Regions from separate parts of the Desemzia sp. C1 genome, predicted to be linked through region 2. Evidence: riboswitches for the same ligand, from Rfam matches in the RefSeq annotation. Region 2 holds a riboswitch; the other holds the start of a gene.
The links. A riboswitch is a leader RNA that binds a small molecule or an ion and turns the genes downstream of it on or off. The one in region 2 is predicted to bind S-adenosylmethionine.

Region 1 (3,126 bases), 900 kb from region 2:
AGAAGAGCCTCTGACTTCTCTGAATCCCTCTACTCCACCTATCACAGTTTCGACTCGCTCCATTAACGAGTACACAAAACTTTTAGGAGGTGAAACAAGATGAGCACAGGTCTCGAACCTCTTCAGCTAGCCTTTAAGCAACTTCGTTTAGCTGAAGTATCGCTAGAGCTTCCCACTCTTATGCGAGAAGCAGAACAACAGTCTTGGACGTACCATGAATTTTTAGATCATCTACTTACTTTTGAATTGACTAAACGCGAAGAGAAAAACAAAGTAAAGCGATTAAAATGGGCTAAATTCCCTTATCATAAAACACTTGAGGCTTATGAATTAAGTGAACAAACAAGCCTCACAGAGCGCCAAATGAAACAGCTAAAAGAAATGAATTGGCTTGAACAGCAATATAACCTTATCCTGCTTGGTCCCCCTGGTGTAGGAAAAACGCATTTGGCAATAGGAATGGGATTAGAAGCTATTGAAAAAGGATATCAAGTGATGTTTCTCCCAATGGGAGAACTGATGACAATACTGAAAACAAGCGAGTATACTCGAAAATCTCAATTGGCATTAGGTCGAATTAAGAAAGCTGATTTAATTATTATTGACGATTTGATGTATATGGCTATGGATCAACGAGAAGCGAACCAATTTTTTCACTTAATCAATCACTTATATGAACGAAGTTCAATTATTCTCACTTCCAACAAAAGTCCAGATCAGTGGGGAGAACTACTGGGAGATGAGGGGATTGCGACGGCTATACTAGACCGTCTCCTTCATCGCGTAGAGGTTGTTCAAATGAATGATGAGAGTTATCGAATGAAGAACCGTCAAAGCATGTTTACGTAACAAAAAAGTGCCGAAACTTATCAAGCAGAATGTGTGGAAAATTAATTAGCATAAATTGCCGATTTCTACTTGACGTCAACACATAAATGCCTTTTACATTCGTTCGATCCAAAAATCTGTAATAACGAATCCTGCTTCACCTAATTTGATATCTAATGAGTCGATAAATGAAAAGTGTTTATCTAATAGTATCGTACAGAAATCACGGGATATGCTGATTTTTTCTCCGCTTTCGAAGATAACGCCTTGAAGCTCTTCATCTGTGCCTTCCAGTCCAACGATCCGTTCTTCTATCAGGTAAATCTGATTATTCTCTAGCAGTTTTTTTCTGGTCAGCGTCAAATACTTCATTACAATTAGTGGCTATAATTAAGTCATCCGTCCAATTTTAATAACTTAGCAGAATGTAATACCACAGTCGATTTTGTTATCAATATCAACGGTCTATCTTTCATTTCTCAACCATCACAGAAAGGACAATAAAAAATATGGGCCGCAATGAAAAAAGTAGAGCAGGGAAACAACTCTCAACTCCTGAATTTTTACGAATCATGCTCGGATGATCTACGAGCATCCGAGCATGATTCTTGAAGTGGTATGAGCTAAGCGGCTTTTTTCCACTCTCGCTTTTCACACTTATTATTTTATAAACAGTTGTTTCTCTTCAATATCCTCTATTAGCGCGATAGCTTCTTCGATTTTAGGAAGAATCTCTTCATACCAAGTCAATCTCCGTAAACGTACAAAAACTCCTACAGCGTGTGGTCTAGGATCAATTTCTTCCCAATGGGTTTGTCGTTCCAAAACTTCTTTCTTAAAATCATTAAAATACTGTTTTACTTCAACTGGTGTTACTTCCATTACAACAACATCTCCTTTTATTTTTTGCAATAAAAAAAGCGTCACTTAGTAATTAAGAAGTGTTCGCTTGAATGATGGTCTTATTTTCCAAGTTCACACTTGTTGGATTTAGCACCGTGCCTTAAGGTCGGTTGCTGAAGCTTCAACGGGCCAATTCCCTCCACTTGCTCTTAATAAGCTTTACTATTCTATTGTAAAATTAGTATAACATAAACTTTTTATGTTTCAAGTTTAAGATAGTACTAATTTCTACTTGACGTCAACACATATTTTCAAACTCAATGTTTACTAAAGTCTCTAAGTTTGTATTGCCACACACCAGCCAAATTTGTTTTAATCTAGTACACCAGTTTTTATACAACAAAAAGGGTAGGAATAAGTTATTCTTAACAAAACTACTTATTCCTACCCTTTCCTTATTAATTATTTGTCAAAACAAGAAGAATTTTCCCTCAGTTTTTTTCCTTTTCTTTTAAAAGCACCAAGACATGTTCGGTCAGTTCTTTTAGTTTGCTTACTTCTTTTGCCATATTTGAAAGATAGTAATAATTTTTCGTACCTTCACTGCGTATATCAACAATGCCCGCTTGTTTCAAAATCTTTAGGTGGTGAGACACTGCAGGCCGTGACAGTTCTGTAATATCTGTTAAATCGGTTACGCGTAAACCTTCACATGATTCTTGATGCAATAATGCAATAAGAATCAATTGTCTTTTTTCATCGCCCAACGCTAAAAGAAAATCTTTTATGTCATCAAATTCAACTTTAAGTCTGTGATAATCCTGTTTATTCATTTTTATGCTCTCTTTCTGTTCAATAGTCTAAACTATTAAACCATCTAACATAGTTCCTGTCAACGCACCTGTCCATACGCTAGTTGCTAGCTTCAACTGCTACTTCAAAAGTTTAGTGTTGACAAATTTAAAAATAATCTCTATTATGTTCATTAGTTTAAATGTTTAAACCATAGAACGGTTCAGGAGGAATATATTTTGACTCAACAAATGAAAGCAATGGGTATTTCCCATTATAAACAAAAGCATTTAGAACCATTGACTCTTCCAATTCCAGAAATCTCTAACAAAGAGGTATTAGTGGAAATTTATGCTGCCAGTCTTAACCCGATCGATTTTAAAATTCGAGATGGAAAGTTAAAAATGTTATTAAAATACAATATGCCGCTTGTATTAGGAAATGATTTTTCAGGTAAAGTCGTAAAAGTAGGTAAAGAGGTCAAGAAGTTTAACGTTGGGGATGAAGTTTATGGGCGTCCTCGTAAATCAAAAATAGGAACTTTTGCTGAATTCTTAGCTATTCATGAAGAGGAAATCGTATTAAAGCCCCGAAATCTTTCTTTTGAGGAAGCTGCCTCAATCCCACTTGTTGGATTGACCAGCTATCAAGCTTTACATGACA
Region 2 (3,126 bases):
TATACCGGAGGATTACCCAAGTCCGGCTGAAGGGAACGGTCTTGAAAACCGTCAGGTGTGTAAAAGCACGCAAGGGTTCGAATCCCTTATCCTCCTTAACTCACTTTTTGTGGGCAGAAACATTTATATTATCGCGGGGTGGAGCAGTTGGCAGCTCGTCGGGCTCATAACCCGAAGGTCACAGGTTCAAGTCCTGTCCCCGCAATATATTGCTCTATAAGCAATAGAAACAGCAACAAAGGTCTCGTGGTGTAGGGGTTAACATGTCTGCCTGTCACGCAGAAGATCGCGGGTTCGATTCCCGTCGAGACCGTTTTAACTGAATATAAGGCCCGGTAGCTCAGTTGGTAGAGCACTTGATTGAAGCTCAAGGTGTCGGCAGTTCGACTCTGTCCCGGGCCATAACTAAAATGCGGGTGTAGTTTAGTGGTAAAACCTCAGCCTTCCAAGCTGATGATGGGAGTTCGATTCTCCTCACCCGCTCTTTTTTTATGTCTTCAGGGCCTATAGCTCAGCTGGTTAGAGCGCACGCCTGATAAGCGTGAGGTCGATGGTTCGAGTCCATTTAGGCCCATTACCTTATGGTTAAAAATAATTAATTAAGGCCCGTTGGTCAAGCGGTTAAGACACCGCCCTTTCACGGCGGTAACACGGGTTCGAATCCCGTACGGGTCATGCGATAAAAGCTGACGACGTCATAATGACGCCGTCAGTTTTTTTATTTTGAATGGAACAAACAAAAGCATCCTTTTTATGAGGATGCTTTTTGCTGCACATTATAGTAGGTAAAAAGAAATGGTTTCAATAAGAGTAAAGACAAATAGATAAGTCATTTGATAAAGGAACAGTGTTTTTAAGCACAGTTTTTTTTCTTTTTTACGATGGATCATATTTATAAAATGAAGAATAAATGGAACAGTGAATAGGAACAATACTAACAAGTAACCAAAAGTGCTGGCGAGTAAAAAGATAGTTGTCAGATAAATAAGTGTAATCAGGATAAGTGTCTTTAAAAGGAAATCTTTTTTCAATATAGGTTGCTGGACAGTTGTTTGCAGGTAATACGTATGCATCTCTACCAAAATATTGACCAGGACCAATGGAATGCTCCATTTTAATAACTCCAGCGGTAAAAAGTGAACTTGAGTAAAGAAACTCAAGTAGGTAATGATTCCGCCTTTAAAAAAACTGACAACTAAAATGGTCAAATTGGACCACCCTATACTTTTAAGATAATGCTGGAAGTGCATGATTAGACTATAGAGAATAGTTAACAATGCTACTAAGTAATTCGTTGATACAGCAAGTGTACTAATCAGCACAAGATTAATGATTTCTAACAGGATAAATGGAAGAGTGAGAGTGCTCTTAGCAAACAGTTCATGTTTGGACAAATACGACTCAATATAGTAGTTCGTAAATAAGTATAGGTATAACAGGAAAAAAACGGAGCGATTAAAAGTGTTATATTGTAAGGCATATACTGTTCCTATTATTAAATAACTAAGTGGTCTAAGAAAAACCAGTACAATAGGATTGTATAAAAATTGCTCAATAAAGTGTTTAAAAGTTTGTGTCACTGAGAAGCTCCTTTCTTGAGGTAACATTATATTCAAATAGGTAATGAGTGCAGTGGATCATTTTCTTATCTATCATACCAAAAAAATACAATGGATAAATAAAAAGTTTTTCATAGACCAATTGACGTATCATTTTGTATCTAATTGTGATAAACTGTATAAGGTTTGCAAAAGGATTCCCGATAGGATTCACTTTGAATAGTGGAGAAGCCTTGTAACCGAAAAAACAAAGGGGGATATCTAATGTCAGAAAGAAAATTATTTACATCCGAGTCCGTATCAGAAGGACATCCGGATAAGATTGCGGATCAAATAAGCGACGCAATTCTTGATGCCATTTTAGAAAAAGATTCAACAGCTCGTGTAGCTTGTGAGACAATAGTCACAACTGGTTTAGTTTTAGTAGCAGGAGAAATTTCAACTACTGCTTATGTAGATATTCAAAAAATCGTTCGTGATACCGTTCGAGATATTGGATACACAAGAGCAAAATATGGATTTGATGCAGAAACATGTGGTGTACTTGTCGCAATAGATGAACAATCGGGAGATATTGCTCAAGGGGTCAATGATTCAGTTGAATCTAGAGAATTGAATGATGATGAGTTAAGTCAAATAGGAGCTGGAGATCAAGGATTGATGTTTGGTTTTGCTATCAACGAAACACCAGAATTGATGCCGTTGCCTATTTCGTTAAGTCATCGTTTAACAAGAAAAATTGCAGCTTTACGTAAAGAGAATGAGATATCTTACTTACGACCTGACGCTAAAGCACAGGTTACTGTAGAGTATGATGAAGCAGGGAAACCAGTTCGAGTGGATACTGTGGTTATTAGTACCCAACATGCTCCAGAAGTGGCTTATGAAGAGCTAAAGCAAGATATGATTGAAAAAGTGATCAAACAAGAAATTCCTGCTGAATTGTTGGATGCAGAAACAAAATACTTTATTAATCCAACGGGTCGATTCGTTATTGGTGGACCACAAGGTGACGCTGGGTTGACAGGACGTAAAATTATTGTAGATACTTACGGTGGATACGCTCGTCATGGTGGAGGAGCTTTCTCTGGAAAAGATCCTACAAAAGTTGACCGTTCAGCAAGTTATGCTGCACGATACATTGCGAAGAACATCGTTGCTGCTGGTTTAGCAGATAAATGTGAAGTGCAATTAGCTTATGCTATTGGTGTAGCTCAACCCGTTTCTATTTCGATTGATACATTTGAAACGGGTAAAGTTTCAGAAGCTAAATTGATTGAAGCTGTTCGTTCTAATTTCGACTTGAGACCTGCAGGTATTATTCAAATGCTTGATTTGCAAAGACCTATCTACAAGCAAACTGCAGCTTACGGTCATTTTGGCAGAACAGATATTGAACTGCCTTGGGAAAAGACGGATAAAGTAGATGTATTAAAAGAATTATTAAGTTAAATAAAAAAGAGATGGATATTCCATCTCTTTTTTATTTTGCCTCTTAAACTAGTTTTTCAACAGCCAACAAAAATGGCGGGTAATTTTTTTGATTTATAAACCCATATTTCAATGT

Region 1: it holds a riboswitch for S-adenosylmethionine, as region 2 does, so the genes downstream of both, LMF32_RS04605 (hypothetical protein) here and metK (methionine adenosyltransferase) in region 2, are expected to answer to the same signal.

Annotation. Positions count from the first base shown of each region.
Region 1 is NZ_JAJIZP010000003.1:856,925-860,050, forward strand. Features, by position in the region: gene istA (IS21 family transposase) at 1-103, shown strand, start outside; gene istB (IS21-like element helper ATPase IstB) at 100-849, shown strand; gene LMF32_RS04600 (hypothetical protein) at 943-1,200, opposite strand; gene LMF32_RS04605 (hypothetical protein) at 1,489-1,710, opposite strand; SAM riboswitch class I at 1,788-1,890, opposite strand; gene LMF32_RS04610 (metalloregulator ArsR/SmtB family transcription factor) at 2,163-2,504, opposite strand; gene LMF32_RS04615 (NADP-dependent oxidoreductase) at 2,715-3,126, shown strand, end outside.
Region 2 is NZ_JAJIZP010000003.1:1,752,057-1,755,182, forward strand. Features, by position in the region: tRNA gene LMF32_RS08970 (tRNA-Ser) at 7-96, shown strand; tRNA gene LMF32_RS08975 (tRNA-Met) at 133-205, shown strand; tRNA gene LMF32_RS08980 (tRNA-Asp) at 241-313, shown strand; tRNA gene LMF32_RS08985 (tRNA-Phe) at 330-402, shown strand; tRNA gene LMF32_RS08990 (tRNA-Gly) at 413-483, shown strand; tRNA gene LMF32_RS08995 (tRNA-Ile) at 501-574, shown strand; tRNA gene LMF32_RS09000 (tRNA-Glu) at 604-675, shown strand; gene LMF32_RS09005 (hypothetical protein) at 777-1,580, opposite strand; SMK box riboswitch at 1,740-1,826, shown strand; gene metK (methionine adenosyltransferase) at 1,824-3,011, shown strand; gene LMF32_RS09015 (class I SAM-dependent methyltransferase) at 3,055-3,126, opposite strand, start outside.